DNA from 4 places in the Streptomyces sp. NPDC093984 genome. Region 1 is predicted to be linked to each of the others. Evidence: riboswitches for the same ligand, from Rfam matches in the RefSeq annotation. Region 1 holds a riboswitch; each other region holds the start of a gene.
The links. A riboswitch is a leader RNA that binds a small molecule or an ion and turns the genes downstream of it on or off. The one in region 1 is predicted to bind thiamine pyrophosphate.
Positions count from the first base shown of each region.

Region 2: another riboswitch for thiamine pyrophosphate. It lies ahead of ACIRC0_RS02830 (purine-cytosine permease family protein); the one in region 1 lies ahead of thiC (phosphomethylpyrimidine synthase ThiC).
Region 3: another riboswitch for thiamine pyrophosphate. It lies ahead of ACIRC0_RS29550 (thiamine ABC transporter substrate binding subunit); the one in region 1 lies ahead of thiC (phosphomethylpyrimidine synthase ThiC).
Region 4: another riboswitch for thiamine pyrophosphate. It lies ahead of thiO (glycine oxidase ThiO); the one in region 1 lies ahead of thiC (phosphomethylpyrimidine synthase ThiC).

Region 1 covers NZ_JBIWIM010000004.1:579,218-583,237, forward strand. The annotation lists gene ACIRC0_RS18630 (SsgA family sporulation/cell division regulator) at 1-38, shown strand, start outside; gene ACIRC0_RS18635 (YibE/F family protein) at 136-1,575, opposite strand; TPP riboswitch at 1,647-1,803, shown strand; gene thiC (phosphomethylpyrimidine synthase ThiC) at 1,796-3,580, shown strand; gene ACIRC0_RS18645 (hypothetical protein) at 3,819-4,020, opposite strand, start outside.
Region 2 covers NZ_JBIWIM010000001.1:600,328-604,347, reverse strand. The annotation lists gene ACIRC0_RS02840 (arsenic transporter) at 1-219, opposite strand, end outside; gene thiD (bifunctional hydroxymethylpyrimidine kinase/phosphomethylpyrimidine kinase) at 333-1,130, opposite strand; gene ACIRC0_RS02830 (purine-cytosine permease family protein) at 1,127-2,545, opposite strand; TPP riboswitch at 2,537-2,631, opposite strand; gene ACIRC0_RS02825 (jacalin-like lectin) at 2,723-4,020, opposite strand, start outside.
Region 3 covers NZ_JBIWIM010000010.1:37,600-41,619, forward strand. The annotation lists gene ACIRC0_RS29545 (ABC transporter permease) at 1-933, opposite strand, end outside; gene ACIRC0_RS29550 (thiamine ABC transporter substrate binding subunit) at 909-1,949, opposite strand; TPP riboswitch at 2,077-2,182, opposite strand; gene rlmN (23S rRNA (adenine(2503)-C(2))-methyltransferase RlmN) at 2,215-3,321, opposite strand; gene ACIRC0_RS29560 (hypothetical protein) at 3,447-3,764, opposite strand; gene ACIRC0_RS29565 (DUF6416 domain-containing protein) at 3,962-4,020, shown strand, end outside.
Region 4 covers NZ_JBIWIM010000003.1:322,958-326,977, forward strand. The annotation lists gene thiE (thiamine phosphate synthase) at 1-186, opposite strand, end outside; gene ACIRC0_RS13635 (Rv2175c family DNA-binding protein) at 389-754, opposite strand; gene ACIRC0_RS13640 (NAD(P)/FAD-dependent oxidoreductase) at 835-2,061, opposite strand; TPP riboswitch at 2,187-2,299, shown strand; gene thiO (glycine oxidase ThiO) at 2,297-3,496, shown strand; gene thiS (sulfur carrier protein ThiS) at 3,493-3,693, shown strand; gene ACIRC0_RS13655 (thiazole synthase) at 3,697-4,020, shown strand, end outside.

The DNA of each region.
Region 1 (4,020 bases):
TGGACCGGATCCTGGCCGAGGAGCAGAGCGCGGGCTGAGTCCGTGCTTCGTGCTGTAACGGTTCCTCGCGGAGCCGTGCGGGGCGCGGTGGGTGCCGTAACGCTTCTGCGGTGCCTCCCCGCGGCTTGGGGCGCCTCAGTGCCTGCGGCGCCGCCCGCGCCCACCGCGGGCCGGTACGGCGGCCGGAGCGGCGGAGCGGTCGGAGCGGTCGGCGGAGACCACCAGGGCGGCCAGTGCCGTGGTCACCGGCACCGACGCGACCAGGCCGATCGAACCGACGAGCGTGCGCACGATCTCCTCCGCGACCAGCTCGCTGTCGGCGACGGTGACCACGCTGCTCTGCGCGATCGAGAACAGCAGCAACAGCGGCAGAGCGGCACCCGCGTACGCCAGGACGAGCGTGTTGACGACCGACGCGATGTGGTCGCGGCCGATGCGGATACCCGCACGGTACAGACCACGCCAGCCCATCGACGGGTTCGCTTCGTGGAGCTCCCAGACCGCCGACGTCTGCGTCACCGTCACATCGTCGAGGACGCCGAGCGAGCCGATGATCACGCCTGCCAGCAGCAGGCCGCTCATGTCGATACCCGGGTACAGGCCGTGGATCAGGCCGGTGTTGTCGTCGGTGTTGCCGGTCAGCGCTGCCCAGCCGATGAACAGGGAGCCCAGCACACCGATCAGGGACAGGGAGATGAGCGTGCCGAGCACCGCCACCGAGGTGCGTGCCGAGAGCCCGTGGCACATGTAGAGGGCGATCAGCATGATGGCACTGGACCCGACCACGGCCACGAGCAGCGGGTTCGAGCCCTGCAGGATCGCCGGCAGGATGAACAGGCTCAGCACCAGGAAGCTGACGGCCAGGGCGATGAGCGCCATCACGCCGCGCATCCGGCCCACGACCACCACGGCGATGGCGAAGATGCCGGCCAGCAGGGCCATGGGGAGCTTGCGGTTCACATCCGCCACCGAGTACTGCAGGTCCCTGGGGGCGGACGGTTCGTACGCGACAACGACCTTCTCGCCCTGATGCAACTGCCGTGACTGGTCGGGCTGGACGATCTCCGTGAACGTCCGGCCCTGGTCCTTGCCCGTGTCGACGCGCACCGTCGCCTTCTTGCACGTGCCGGTCGACTGCTGCTGGGCCGAGGAGCCCTCGGCCGTGGAGGTGTCGCCGGTCGGGGTGTCACCCGAGGCGTTCACGGACTTGCAGTCCACCTCCACCACCCTGGTGACCGTGGCCTGCTGGGTCTGCCGGTCGAATCCCACGCCGGTGCGCTTGTGCGACGGCACCCCGCCGGGCCACAGCACGACGAGACCGACCACCACGGCTGCCGTGAAGGGGATGAGGATCGCGGCGATCACTCTGCGCAGGTGCCGCGACACGGGGGCCGCCGGGCCATGGCTGTGGCTGTGCGAGTGGCCGTGCCCACTCGGTCCGTGCCCGCCGGGCGCTCCCTGCCCGTGCTCGCCGCTCGGTCCATGGCCATGTGCGTCGCCCGGGTCGTGGCCGTGGCCGTGGCCATGAGGCGGGTCGGGCGGCGGGTACGGGGGCGGATGCTGTGTCGTGGTCACCGAGGCATCATCGCAAGAAGGCGTGAGGCCCACTGTTCAGCTCGCGCAAAGAGACGCTAGCGTGGGGGGACCTTTGCACACGCGGGAGCTCGGAGCACCGGGCTGAGAGGGCGCTGACCTCCGCAGACGCGATGTTTCACGTGGAACATCGGCGGGCGGAAACCGCTGCGTCGACCGCTGAACCTGTTACCGGGTAATGCCGGCGTAGGGAGTAGGTCTCATGACCAACAAGGACGTACGCACGCCTGCCTCCGTTCAAGGCGAACAGTCCCAGGAGGCCGGACAGTCCATCGGCTGGCACAAGGCATACATCGAGGGCTCACGCCCCGACCTGAGGGTGCCGGTCCGTCGGGTGCACCTCACCAACGGGCAGTCGGTCACGCTGTACGACACCTCCGGCCCGTACACCGATCCACTCGTCCAGACCGACGTCCGCAGGGGTCTGACCCCGTTGCGGGAGAACTGGATCACCGCCCGCGGCGACACCGAGGAGTACGCGGGCCGTCCCGTCCGCCCCGAGGACGACGGCATCAAGCACACCTCGCCGCGGGGCGGACTGCGCAACCTCGACGCGGTGTTCCCGGGGCGGCCGCGTCAGCCGCGCCGCAGCCGCGACGGCAAGGCGGTGACGCAACTGGCGTACGCACGCCGCGGGGAGATCACACCGGAGATGGAGTTCGTCGCCCTCCGGGAGAACGTGTCCCCGGAGGTGGTACGCGAGGAGATCGCGGCAGGCCGTGCGGTCCTCCCGGCCAACGTCAACCACCCCGAGATCGAGCCGATGATCATCGGCAAGCGGTTCCTGGTGAAGGTCAACGCCAACATCGGCAACTCCGCCGTGACCTCCTCCATCGAGGAGGAGGTCGAGAAGATGACCTGGGCGACCCGCTGGGGCGCCGACACGGTCATGGACCTGTCCACCGGCCGCAACATTCACACCACGCGCGAGTGGGTGCTGCGCAACTCCCCCGTGCCGATCGGCACGGTGCCGCTCTATCAGGCCCTCGAGAAGGTCGACGGGAAGGCCGAGGAACTGACCTGGGAGATCTACAAGGACACGGTCATCGAGCAGGCCGAGCAGGGCGTGGACTACATGACGGTGCACGCGGGGGTGCGTCTGCCGTACGTACCGCTGACCGCGAACCGCAAGACCGGCATCGTCTCGCGTGGCGGTTCGATCATGGCGGCGTGGTGCCTCGCCCACCACAAGGAGTCGTTCCTGTATGAGAATTTCGAAGAATTGTGCGAAATCCTCGCGGCCTACGACGTCACGTACTCGCTGGGCGACGGCCTCAGGCCCGGCTCCATCGCGGACGCCAACGACGAGGCACAGTTCGCGGAACTGCGCACGCTCGGGGAACTCGGCCGCATCGCCAGGCGTTTCAACGTACAGACCATGATCGAGGGCCCGGGACACGTCCCGATGCACAAGATCAAGGAGAACATCGACCTTCAGCAGGAGATCTGCGACGAAGCTCCGTTCTACACGCTCGGGCCGCTGACGACGGACATCGCGCCTGCGTACGACCACATCACCTCCGGCATCGGCGCCGCGATGATCGCCTGGTGGGGCACGGCCATGCTCTGCTACGTCACCCCCAAGGAGCACTTGGGCCTGCCCAACCGCGACGACGTCAAGGCCGGTGTGATCACCTACAAGATCGCCGCCCATGCGGCCGACCTCGCCAAGGGGCATCCGGGTGCGCAGGCGTGGGACGACGCGCTGTCCGACGCGCGCTTCGAGTTCCGCTGGGAGGACCAGTTCAACCTGGCCCTCGACCCGGACACGGCCCGCGACTTCCACGACGAGACCCTCCCGGCGGAGCCGGCCAAGACGGCCCACTTCTGCTCGATGTGCGGTCCGAAGTTCTGCTCGATGAAGATCTCCCAGGACATCCGCCGCGAACATGGCGGTAGCCGGGAGGAGATCGAGGAGGGCATGGCCCAGAAGTCGAAGGAGTTCGCGGAGGCGGGGAACAGGGTGTACCTGCCGATCGCCGACTGACACGGGGCCGAGCGGGGCGCTGACCCGGGACGCCACAGAGGCTGTTGCGGGGCAGCGTCTTGTCCTCGCCCTCGCAGGGGTCGACGCCGTGCAGGGCGCGGGACGGCCCGCGCCGAGTGAGAAGTGCGGGCCCGGCTTGGGTGGAGCAGTCCGGGCCCACATCTTCGGGTGACGGTCCGATGGTGGGCGTTCCGGCTGGGGACTCGTGTGGACCCGGCCGGTCGTCGGCCGGGGCCCGTCACTCCGGCTTGTGCTCCGGCCCCCCGAAGTCCGGGCTGGTGAAGTCGGGGCTGGTGAAGCTGGGGCGCGTGCCGGTGGCCGGGCCGCTGTCGGGGCTGCTGAACCCCGGACGGTCGTAGCCGAGGTGCGGGATGCGGCCGGCGGCCGCCTCCGGTGCCTTCCGGGTCATCGCGGCCGTGCCCGGGTCGCTGAGCGCCTCA
Region 2 (4,020 bases), on a different contig from region 1:
GGCCAGCACCAGCACGGCCGCCAGGAAGCCGACCACCGGGCCCAGGCGCTCGGCCTCGGCCCGCGCGTGGTCCAGGCTGATGGCGCCGGTCAGGATGGCGATCCCGGCGGCCGGAACCGCCCAGACCGCCTCCGGCAGTCGGAAGGGACGCACCACCGCGCCGGCCAGGACGGCGACGAGGAGGACGACGGAGAGAGCCTCGGCGAGCGGGGTGTTCAGGGTTCGGTCCTTACGGGAAAGGATCGGCGGTGCCCGTCCATCACATCAGATCGACCTGTGACGCCTTGACCCGAGGCACCCCCTTGAGGGCGGGCTCCTTTCCCCGGCCACCGTCACGTGCGCGCACGCAGCCTCCAGCCGTGGTCCACCGGTCCGATGCCGGCGCCGAGCGCGAAGCCCGCCGCGATCGCCTCCGTGACGTAGTCCTTGGCCTGCCGCACCGCCTCCGGCACCGCGAGGCCCTGCGCGAGACCGACCGCGACGGCCGAGGCGAGGGTGCAGCCCGTGCCGTGGGTGTGGCGGTTGTCGTGGCGCGGAGCGCGCAGCCAGTGCTCCTGCCGGCCGTCCGTGAGCAGGTCGGTGGCCTCGCCGGGCAGATGCCCGCCCTTCACGAGCACCCACCGGGGCCCGTACGACAGCAGACGGTCGGCCGCGCGGCGCATGCCCGCCTCGTCGGTCACCGTGATGCCGGTCAGCTCCGCGACCTCGTCCAGGTTCGGCGTGGCCACCGTGGCGAGCGGCAGCAACCTGGTCCGTACGGCGTCCAGGGCGTCGTCGGCGAGCAGCCGGTCGCCGTGCTTGGAGACGCTCACCGGGTCCACGACGACCGGTGCCGGCACGTCCGTGAGCAGGTCGGCCACCGCCTGGACCAGCGCGGGCGAGGCGAGCATGCCCGTCTTGACCGCCTGCACGCCGATGTCGTCGACGACGCTGCGGTACTGGGCGCGCACCGCCTCCACGGGCAGCTCCCACGCCCCCTGCACCCCCACGGAGTTCTGCGCCGTGACCGCGGTGATCACGCTCATCCCGTGGGCGCCGAGCGCCAGCATGGTCTTCAGGTCGGCCTGGATCCCGGCGCCGCCGCCGGAGTCGGAGCCGGCGATGGTCAGGACACGGGGCGGCGCGGTCATGCGCGGCCCTCCTCTCGGACGCGCACGCGGCTCTCCTCCCGGAGGCGCAGCGGGGCGTACAGCGCGAGGGCGACCAGGAACGCCACGTAGTAGGAGACGTCGGCGCCGTGCAGCGCGTGGGCGGCCGGGCCCACGTACAGGCCGGTGTCCATGAACGGCACCGCCGCGGCGAAGGCGCCGACGAACGCCAGCAGCGGCGGCCACACGGAGCGCGGCCGGGCGGTCCAGGCGGCGAGGTCGACCGCGGCGCCGCGCCGTGCGAGCCAGTCGACGACGACGATCGCCACGAACCCGGGGATCCAGTAGCTCACGAACAGCAGCACGTTCTGGAAGCGGGCGGTGGTGTTCGCCGCGTGCATCCACAGCACCAGCGGAAAGCCGAGCACCACGGCGAGGGCGGCGGCCAGCGGACGCGGCAGGCGCACCCCGACGGTCTGCAGTGCCAAGGAGCCGCTGTAGTCGTTCATCGCATTGCTGGCGAGCGCCGCCAGCGCCACGGCCAGCAGCCCGAAGGCACCGGCCGCGCCCCCGCCCAGCACATGGTCCACGCCCGCGGCCGTCTGGTCGGTCAGCACCGACGCGCCCCACAGCCCGAGGACCTGCACGGCCACGAAGGACACCACGAGACCGAGCAGCGTGCACCAGAACATCCGGGACCGTGAGGTGCCGCGCGGCAGATAGCGGCTGAAGTCGCTGGCGTACGGCGCCCAGGACAGCGACAGGCTGAGCGCGATGGTGCTGGTCAGCACGAAGGCGCCCACCCGGTCCGCGCCGTGCGCGGTGCCCGTCCAGGCGGGGTGCACGCTGCCCGCCATGCGCAGGGCGATCAGTGCGAAGGCGGCGGCCAGCACGAACGTCATGACGAGTTGCAGCCGGTGGATCGCCTCGTAGCCGAGGACCCCCAGGGGTCCTTGGGCGAGCATCACCACCAGGACGCCCAGCCAGAACGGCCAGCCGGCGAGCCGCGCCAGCGCATCGCCGCCGAACAGCCCGATCAGCGCGTCCCAGGCGATCGAGGACAGCCACTGCAGCACCCCGGGCAGCACCACCGCGCGCCCGAACGCCAGCCGGGCGAGCGGCAGCTGGCCGGCTCCGGTGCGGCTGCCCCAGGTGCTCAGATAGGCGGTGGGCACCGCGCCCAGCACCGTGCCGAGGACGACGGCGGCGAGTGCGGTGGTGAAGTCCAGGCCGAGCGCGATGCCGATGGTCCCGGTGAACACGCCCGTCATGGTCAGATTGGGGGCGAACCACACGGTGAACAGCCGGCCCGCCCCGCCGTAACGATTCGTCTCGGGGACCGGCTCGATGCCGTGGCCCTCGACCCTGAGGTCGCCGGGAGCGGTGGGCATCCGCCCGTCGAAGACGGTGCTCCGGCCGCCTGTGGGCAGCCCGCCCGAGACATGCGCCGATGGCATGAAAGACATCCCTCCGCCAGTACGAACTGGTTCAGGTTCGACGGGTGTGATCTCAGCCCGCAGATGGGGCACCCCGTGTCCGGTACGGCGGCAAGACTAACCCGAGGACGGGAATCGGCCATACGTGAGGGCCGCTGCCGGGTCGGTCAGCGGCCCTCACGAGGTCTTGGTGGCGCGTCAGCGCCGGGTGTAGATGAAGCCGATCTTGTCGACCTCGTCACCGGAGCGCCCGTGGAACCCCGCGATCTGCCAGCCGGAGGGCGCCGTGCGGGTCACGCAGTCGGACGTGGTGGTACCGCCCGCCAGGCTGCGGCCGAGGTTGGTCGTGAACTTCGCGGAGAAGATCCTCGTGCGGCCGTCGTACCGGCCCTCACAGAGCTGCGCGCTTGTCACGTACTCGTCGCTCCCCAGGGTCAGCGAGGATGCCGTGCCGCCGGTGCCGCCGTGCACGAGCGTGGTGCCGCCCGCCAGCGTCACGCCGACCTGGTCGACACGGGAGCCGCTGCGCAGCGAGATGCCGGTCGCCCGGGCGCCGGCCGGGACGCTGTCGATGTCGTCGTAGTAGTCGCCGTGCGGCCCGCCGAACTGGTCGCTGAGCTGGAAGGCGGAGTTGCGCGTCCAGCTGAACGTCGCGGTGATCGGGTCGTGGTCGGAGAGCATCTTGCCGTCGTCGGTGAGGAACTTGGCGTGCTCGTTGTTGTACGCGGTGGCGTTGAGCGAGACGAGTTTGCTGCCCCGGTAGAGGATCTTGTCGACGACCTCGCAGCTGTTGGTGACCGCGTTCTCGTCGCAGAGCAGCGGGTCGCTGCCCTTGGCGGGCGGGGTGCCGCCGCGCACCAGCTTGACCCAGGCGTCGGTGAGGCCGTTCGCAGCGGCGAACTCGGCGATCGTGTCACCCGAGCGCGTGTAGCGGGTGTTGGTGTCGCCCATGACGACGACGGCGTTGCCCGCGGAGTGGGTCTTGATGAAGTCCGTCAGCTGGTTGAGGTTGTCCGCGCGCGAGGCCAGATCGCCGTCGTTCGTCCCGGCGTTGGTGTGCAGGTTGTAGAAGTCGACGTAGACGCCCTCGGCCAGGCGCTCCCGCATGAACGTGAAGCCCTTGGGGGTGAGGCAGTCCCCCGAGTCGTACTGGCACGAGTTCCAGTGCACGCGCTCGAAGTCGTCTGTGTCGTACGGGATACCGGACAGCGTGTTGAGTCCGCTGCCGACGCCGGCGCCGCCGCTGGTGGGCGTGCGGTACGGGTGGGAGTCCGCGGCGTACAGGTACGCGTGGTAGTTGAAGTCCTCCTGGACCTGGACGATGTCGTACGGGCCGAGGCGTGAGCCGATCGTCGTGGTGCTCGACTGGCGCGGTGTCGGGGCGCTGGAGATGCCCTCGGGGAGACCGGCGACGTTGTAGCCGAGCACGCGGAACGTGCCCGAGTCGGCCGCCGTGGCGGTGGGCGCGGTGACCGTGAGTCCGCCGAGCGCGGCGG
Region 3 (4,020 bases), on a different contig from region 1:
GACGAGCAGCAGGGCGACGGTCGCGAGGACCGCGCCGAGCAGCGCCCACTGCGCGGCCCCGCGCGGTCTGCGCGCCGTGCGCGACGGGTCGACCAGCTTCAGCGCGCTCTCCCGGCGGCGCACCGTCCAGGCGTGCACCCCGAGGATCGCGCCCACCGCGGCGAACTGGACGATCGTCAGCACGGCGGCGGTGGACAGGTCGAAGATCTCCGAGGTCTGCCGGTAGATCTCCACCTCCAGGGTGGAGAAGGTGGGGCCGCCGAGGATCTGCACCACGCCGAAGGAGGTGAAGGTGAACAGGAACACCATCAGCGCGGCGGCGGCCACCGCCGGCGCGAGGGCGGGCAGCGTCACCGTCCGCCAGGCCGTGAGCCGGGAGGCGCCGAGCACACGGGCGGCCTCCTCCTGACGGGGGTCGAGTTGCGCCCACAGTCCGCCGACCGTGCGGACGACGACGGCGTAGTTGAAGAAGACGTGGGCGAGCAGGATGGCCCACACGGTGGTGTCGAGCCGTATGCCCCACAGGTCGTCGAGGAGTCCGCCGCGACCCACCAGCGCCAGGAAGGCGGTGCCGACGACGACCGTGGGCAGCACGAACGGGACGGTGACGACGGCGCGCAGCACCTGCCTGCCCGGGAAGTCGTAGCGCGCGAAGACATACGCGCCGGGCAGCGCGATCAGCAGGGTCAGAGCGGTGGAGGCCAGCGCCTGCCAGGTGGTGAACCACAGCACGTGCCGCATGTCCGGCTCGGCGAGCACGTCCACGACCCGCCCGAGCCGCCAGGCCCCGTCCGTCTTCAGACCGCGCGCGACGATCGCGGCGACGGGGTAGGCGAAGAAGACCGCGAAGAACGCGACGGGCGGGGCCATCAGCCCGAGCCGCGCCGCGTTCCCCCGCCTGCGTGGGGTCACTTCAGTACGAGCGACGTCCACGCCTTGACCCACTGGTCACGGTTCGCGGCGATCTTCGTGGGGGCCATGGTCTCGGGATCCTTGGCCGCGGGCCCGTACTCGGTGAACTCCGCGGGCACCTTCGCTCCCTCGACCACCGGGTAGACGAACATGTTGAGCGGCATGTCCTCCTGGAACCTCCTGCTGATCAGGAAGTCGAGGAACGCCTTGCCGCCCTTGGTGTTGTGCGCGCCTGTCAGCAGACCGGCGAACTCGATCTGGCGGAAGCAGGTGCCGGTGGCGACGCCGGTCGGCGCGGTCTTGGGCCGGGGGTCGGCGTAGACGACCTCGGCGGGCGGCGAGGAGGCGTAGGAGACGACGAGCGGCCGGTCGCCCTTGGCCTTCTTGCCGCCGGCGGAGCCGGAGAACTCCTCGTTGTAGGCCTGCTCCCAGCCGTCGACCACCTTCACACCGTTGGCCTTGAGCTTCCTCCAGTAGTCCGGCCAGCCGCCGTCGCCGTACTTCGCGGCGGTGCCGAGCAGGAAGCCGAGACCGGGCGAGGACGTGGAGGCGTTCTCGGTGACGAGGAGGTTCTTGTACTCGGGCTTGACGAGGTCGTCGAAGGACGCCGGCGGGGTCAGCTTGTGGTCGGCGAAGTACTTCTTGTCGTAGTTGACGCAGATGTCGCCGTAGTCGATGGGCGTGACCCGGTGCTTGTCCGCGTCCAGCTGGTACTGGGTGCCGACCTGGTCGAGGCCCTTGGCCTCGTACGGCTGGAACAGGCCGTTGTCCAGCGCCCTGGACAGCAGCGTGTTGTCGACGCCGAAGAAGACGTCGCCCTGCGGGTTGTCCTTGGTGAGGATCGCCTTGTTGACGGCCTGGCCCGCGTCGCCGTCCTTGAGGACCTTGACGGTGTAGCCGGACTCCTTCTCGAACGCCGCGATGACGCTCTTGGAGGCGGCCCACGAGTCATGGCTGACGAGGGTCACGGTCTTGGAGCCGCCGCTGCCGTTCCCACTTCCGGAACCGGACGATCCGCACGCGGACAGCGTGACCATGCCCAGTCCGACGGCCACGGCCGCCCACTGCTTACCGGTGATGCTCAACTGGATTCCTCCTGGGGGTGACCAGGAAGAGACGCGGCCCTGCCCCGGACCTCGGAGGGTCCCGGGCAGGGCGCAACAGCTCGAGTGAAGACCGAACTCCCTACCCAGAATGACCTGGGCGAGGTTCAGAGGGTCTGCGGTCGCTACCGCACTCTCAGCGCTGTGGCGCTCCCCTGTCGGAATATGAAGATGTACGTACTGACTGACGGCTCTCAGACTACCGCTCGGTCGCGGCGAGCTGACCGCACGCCCCGTCGATCTCCTGACCCCGGGTGTCCCGGATCGTCACCGGCACACCGTGGGCGGCGATCGCCTCGACGAACGCCTTCTCGTCCTCGGGGCGGGAGGCGGTCCACTTCGAGCCGGGCGTCGGGTTCAGCGGGATCAGGTTGACGTGCACGGGCTTGCCCTTGAGCAGCCGGCCCAGCAGGTCACCGCGCCACGCCTGGTCGTTGATGTCCCGGATGAGGGCGTACTCGATGGACAGCCGGCGTCCGGACTTCTCGACGTAGTCGAACCCGGCGTCGAGGACCTCGCGCACCTTCCACCGCGTGTTGACGGGGACGAGGGTGTCGCGCAGCTCGTCGTCCGGGGCGTGCAGGGAGACGGCGAGACGGCACTTGAAGCCCTCGTCGGCGAATCGGTGGATGGCCGGCACCAGTCCGACGGTGGAGACGGTGATGCCGCGCTGCGAGAGGCCGAGCCCGTCCGGCGCGGGATCGGTAAGGGCCCGAATCGCACCCACGACGCGCTTGTAGTTGGCGAGGGGCTCGCCCATGCCCATGAAGACGATGTTGGACAGCCGCGCCGGGCCGCCGGGGATCTCGCCGTCGCGCAGCGCCCGCATGCCGTCCACGATCTGGTGCACGATCTCGGCGGTCGACAGGTTGCGGTCCAGGCCCGCCTGGCCGGTGGCGCAGAACGGGCAGTTCATGCCGCAACCCGCCTGCGAGCTGATGCACATGGTGACCCGGTCCGGGTAGCGCATGAGCACGGACTCGACGAGCGTGCCGTCGAACAGCCGCCACAGCGTCTTACGGGTGGTCCCCTGGTCCGTCGCCAGATGCCGGACGACCGTCATCAGCTCCGGGAGCAGCGCCTCCTGGAGCTTGCCACGGGAGGGCGCGGGGATGTCGGTCCACTGCTCCGGGTCGTGCGCGAACCGCGCGAAGTAGTGCTGCGAGAGCTGCTTGGCGCGGAACGGCTTCTCACCGACCGCGGCGACCGCCTCCTTGCGCTCGGCGGGCGAGAGGTCGGCGAGATGCCGCGGCGGCGTCTTGGCACCGCGCGGCGCGACGAAAGTGAGTTCTCCGGGCTTAGGCATGGCCTCACCAGTGTCGCAGATCCAATTGGGTGACCTGCGGCTGTCGCTCGCTACGACTGTCGTTAGTAGTCGTCACCGGTCGCCGCTGAGCGGCCTCGGACGGCCCAGGGACGGCCCAGCGAAGATCACTCGTCGGCTGCCACCCACTCATCGAGCCGGACCTTGACCTGGTAGTTGTGGGCGGCGTGCCAGAGGACCTCCCCGCTGACGAAGGCCCCGAGGGCCGGGAGGTCCGTCCCGTGCGGCATGGCCGTGATCTCCGCCAGCGCTATGGCGTTCGCCACGCCGTCTATACGTATGAAGACCCCGAAGCGCTGCCGACCGATGACCTCGCCGGTGATCCGGGTTCCTACAGGCAGGGCCGAGACGGTTACCGCCCAGCTCGACTGGACCGCCTCAGCGGCCGGCGCTTCAGAGCCCGTGGGCCAGTCATACTCATCCATCGGTAGATCATGACGCCCTGGGACCGGTGCTTAGAAGGCGCTTTGTGGCTGCGTCCCGACCTCCTCTTGACCTGTCCCTCTTCCCCAGCTGAGCCGCTTGCCGGTAGAACTTCGACACGGATTCGATACGTAGTGTCCTGGCGGATCTGTACGGTGCGAACGACACACACCCTAGGGACGAACTGTTAGGGGCGGGCATGACGGAGTATCTGTCTGAGGTTGATCCGCGATGGGCTGAGCACTCTGGCGAAGAGGC
Region 4 (4,020 bases), on a different contig from region 1:
GAAGACCTGGAGGTGCTCCAGCTCCTCGGCGGCCTCCATGCCCTTCTCGCGCAGCTGCACGATGTCGACGCCGCCGGCGAGGACCGCGTCGAGGAACTCGGCGAGGTCGCCCTGGCGCTTGCGTGCGTCCGTGCACAGATAGACGCGGGCGTCGGCGAGCCGGGCGGTGCGGGCGGTTTCGGGCACGGTGGTGTTCCCCCCGTTGTCGGTGGCGTACGGGCCGCGGCGGGGCGCGGTCGGCCGGAGCCGGGGCGTGTCCCTTGGCCCGCGGCCCGTACGCCGGACGGTTTTTCTTGTGTGCCGGCCGGATCAGACCGGAACCGGTCCGATCGGGTCAGGTCCGATCGGGTCAGGTCCGATCGGGTCAGGTCCGATAAGGCCGGATGGATCAGACGGCGAGCGCCTGCGCGCGGCGCTTCACCTCCGTGCCGCGATTCTCGCTGAGAGCCTGCGCGGGGGTGCCGGGCAGGGTCGGGTCGGGGGTGAAGAGCCACTCGATCATCTCTTCGACCGTGAAGCCGTCGTCCCGCAGCAGGGTCAGGGTGCCGGACAGGCCCTTGACCACCTTGTCCCCGTCGATGAAGGCGGCGGGGACGTGCAGCGCCTTGTTCTCGCCTCGGCGCACGGCGATGAGCTGGCCCTCCTTGACCAGCTGCCGCACCCGGGTCACCTCCACGCCGAGGGCTTCGGCGATGTCGGGCAGGGTGAGCCAGGCGGGGACGAGAGCATCGATCTTTGCGTCAATCTCGGTCACGGGATCAAGCGTGCCATCCCGGACTGACAGTCGGAAGCGGAGCGCCTCCGGCGGGGTTAGGCGGAGGGGGTGGTCGCGCCCTACGCCGTCGCCTCCTTCAGTGGGCGGGACGGGTCCGACAGCAGTGCGGGATTCATGGGGGTGCCCGATTCGATCAGGCGGCGGCCCTGCGCCAGGTCCCGGGGGCGGCCCACGGCCAGCAGGGCCACCAGGCGGCCCTCGCGCAGCCAGCAGACCGTCCAGGCCGCGCCCTCGGGGTCGCCGCGCCACACCGTCGTGTCGGCGGACGCGTGGTGGCCCACGTACTGGACGAACCGGCCGAACTGCTCCGACCAGAAGTACGGCACCGGGTCGTACGCCACCGGTGTCTGGCCGATGATGTTCGCGGCCACCGTGCGCGGACCCTGGAGGGCGTTGTCCCAGTGGTGGACGAGCAGGCGCTCCTCGTAGCGGCCCGACGGGAAGGACGCGCAGTCGCCGACCGCGTACACGTCCGGCACCGAGGTGCGCAGATGGTCGTCGGCCAGCACCTCGCCGTGCACGCCCAGCTCGATCCCGGACCCGGCCAGCCAGGCCGTGGCGGGCCGGGCCCCGATGCCCACCACCACCGCCCCGGCCGGCACCCGAGAGCCGTCGTCCAGCACCACCGCGCCCGGCTCGATGCGCTCCACGCGCGCGTGCGTGCGCAGCTCGGCCCCGCTGTCCGCGTACCAGGACGTCATCGGCGCCGCCACCTCCGCCGGCAGTGCCCCGGCGAGCGGCCGGTCCGCGGCCTCCACCACGGTCACCGCGCAGCCCGCCTCGCGCGCGGCGGTGGCGAACTCGGCGCCGATCCAGCCCGCGCCGACGACCACGATGTCGTGCTGCCGGGCGAGCACCGGCCGCAGCCGCTCGGCGTCGTCCAGTGTGCGCAGCAGATGTACCCCGGGGACGCCCTCCGCGCCCGGCAGCCGGATCGGTTCCGCCCCGGTCGCGATGACCAGGACGTCGTACGGGACGGGGCCCCGCTCGGTGTCCAGCTCGTGGTCCTGGGGGCGCAGGCCGGTCGCCTCGCGGCCCAGTTCCAGCTCGATGTCCAGCGCCTCGAAGTCGACGTCGAAGGCGGAGCCCTCGGCCTTGCCGAGCAGGACGGCCTTGGACAGCGGCGGCCTGTCGTACGGCTGGTGCGGCTCCGCGCCGATCAGCGTCACGCCGCCGGTGAAGCCCTGTTCCCGCAGGGCGACCGCGGTCTGCACCCCGGCCATGCCCGCGCCCACGACGACGACGCGCCGTGCCGTACCGTCCCGTGCCTGCGTCTGCTCGCTCACCTGATCACCATAGACAACTGACGAATTGTCAGTCAGGGGGCGTGCTGAGTGACGTCCTGCACAGCCCTCGGGCCGGGCGGAGGCTGTCTTACAAGGGCGGCGCTCTGCGGGCTAGGGTTGCCACCGGAAGCACTCGCGGGAGCCCGGCGCACCGGGCTGAGAGGGAGGCTGGGACGGCCTCCGACCGTACGAACCTGATCCGGGTCATGCCGGCGAAGGGAGGGGCTGGACGCCCATGTCGCGTACACCGGACGAACCGTCGACAGCGCGCGATGCGTCGACCGTGTCGGACGTTCTTGTCATCGGGGGCGGGATCATCGGTCTGGTGACCGCCTGGCGGGCGGCGCAGCGCGGGTTCGCCACCGCCGTGGTGGATCCGGAGCCGGGCGGCGGAGCCGCGCAGGTGGCCGCCGGGATGCTGGCCGCCGTCACCGAGCTGCACTACGGCGAGCAGACGCTGCTCGCCCTGAACCTCGCCTCAGCGCGCCGCTACCCGGACTTCGCCGCCGAGCTGACCGAGGCCGCCGGCCGGGACCTGGGCTACCGCAGCTGCGGCACGCTCGCCGTCGCGCTCGACACCGACGACCGCGCCGAGCTGCGCGAACTGCACGCCCTGCAGCAGCGCTCGGGGCTGGAGTCGGAGTGGCTGAGCGGGCGGGAGTGCCGCCGTCTGGAGCCGATGCTCGCACCGGGCGTGCGCGGGGGGCTCAGGGTCGACGGCGACCATCAGATCGACCCGCGCCGCCTCGCCGCGGCCCTGGTGACGGCCTGTGAACGCGCCGGGGTGGTCTTCCACCGGGTGTGGGCCGAGCGGCTCACGGTGGTGCGGGAGCGGGCCTGCGGGGTGCGGACCGCCGACGGCACCGAGTTCTCCGCCGGGCAGGTCGTCCTGGCCGCGGGGAGCCTCAGCGGGCGGCTCGCGGGCGTCCCGGCCGACGTCCTGCCGCCCGTACGTCCCGTGAAGGGGCAAGTGCTGCGGCTGACCGTGCCCGAGCGGTACGCGCCGTTCCTGAGCCGTACGGTGCGCGCCGTCGTCCGCGGTGGCGCGATCTACCTCGTGCCACGCGAGAACGGCGAGCTGGTGGTCGGCGCGACCAGCGAGGAGATGGGCTGGGACACCACGGTCACCGCGGGCGGGGTGTACGAGCTGCTGCGGGACGCTCACGAGCTGGTGCCCGGGATCACCGAGCTGCCTCTCACCGAGACGCGGGCGGGTCTGCGCCCGGGTTCCCCGGACAACGCGCCGCTGCTCGGCCCCACCGAGCTGGACGGTCTGCTGCTGGCCACCGGCCACTACCGCAACGGTGTCCTGCTCACCCCGGTCACCGGCGACGTCATGGCGCACGTGCTGACCACCGGTGAGCTTCCCGAGGAGGCCCGTCCCTTCACCCCCCGGCGTTTCACCGCCGCCGCACTCACGGAGCAGCCCGTATGAACATCTCGGTCAACGGGGAGACCCGCGAGGTCACCCCCGGTGTAGCGCTCGACGCGGTGGTGCGGAGCCTGACCGCCGCCCCCTCGGGCGTGGCCGCCGCCGTCAACGAAACCGTCGTCCCGCGCGGGCAGTGGGCGTCGACGTCCCTCAGCGAGGGAGACCGCGTCGAGGTCCTCACCGCCGTCCAAGGAGGCTGACCCATGGCTGACGATCCCTTCGTCCTCGGTGGGACCACCTACTCGTCCCGGCTGATCATGGGAACGGGTGGCGCGCCCAGCCTGGACGTGCTGGAGCGGGCGCTGGTGGCGTCCGGCACGGAGCTGACGACGGTCGCGATGCGGCGCGTCGACTCCTCGGTGCACGGTTCGGTCCTGTCCGTGCTCGACAAGCTGGGCATCCGGGTGCTGCCGAACACCGCGGGCTGCTTCACCGCGGGCGAGGCCGTGCTCACCGCCCGCCTCGCGCGCGAGGCCCTCGGCACGGACCTGGTCAAGCTGGAGGTCATCGCCGACGAGCGGACCCTG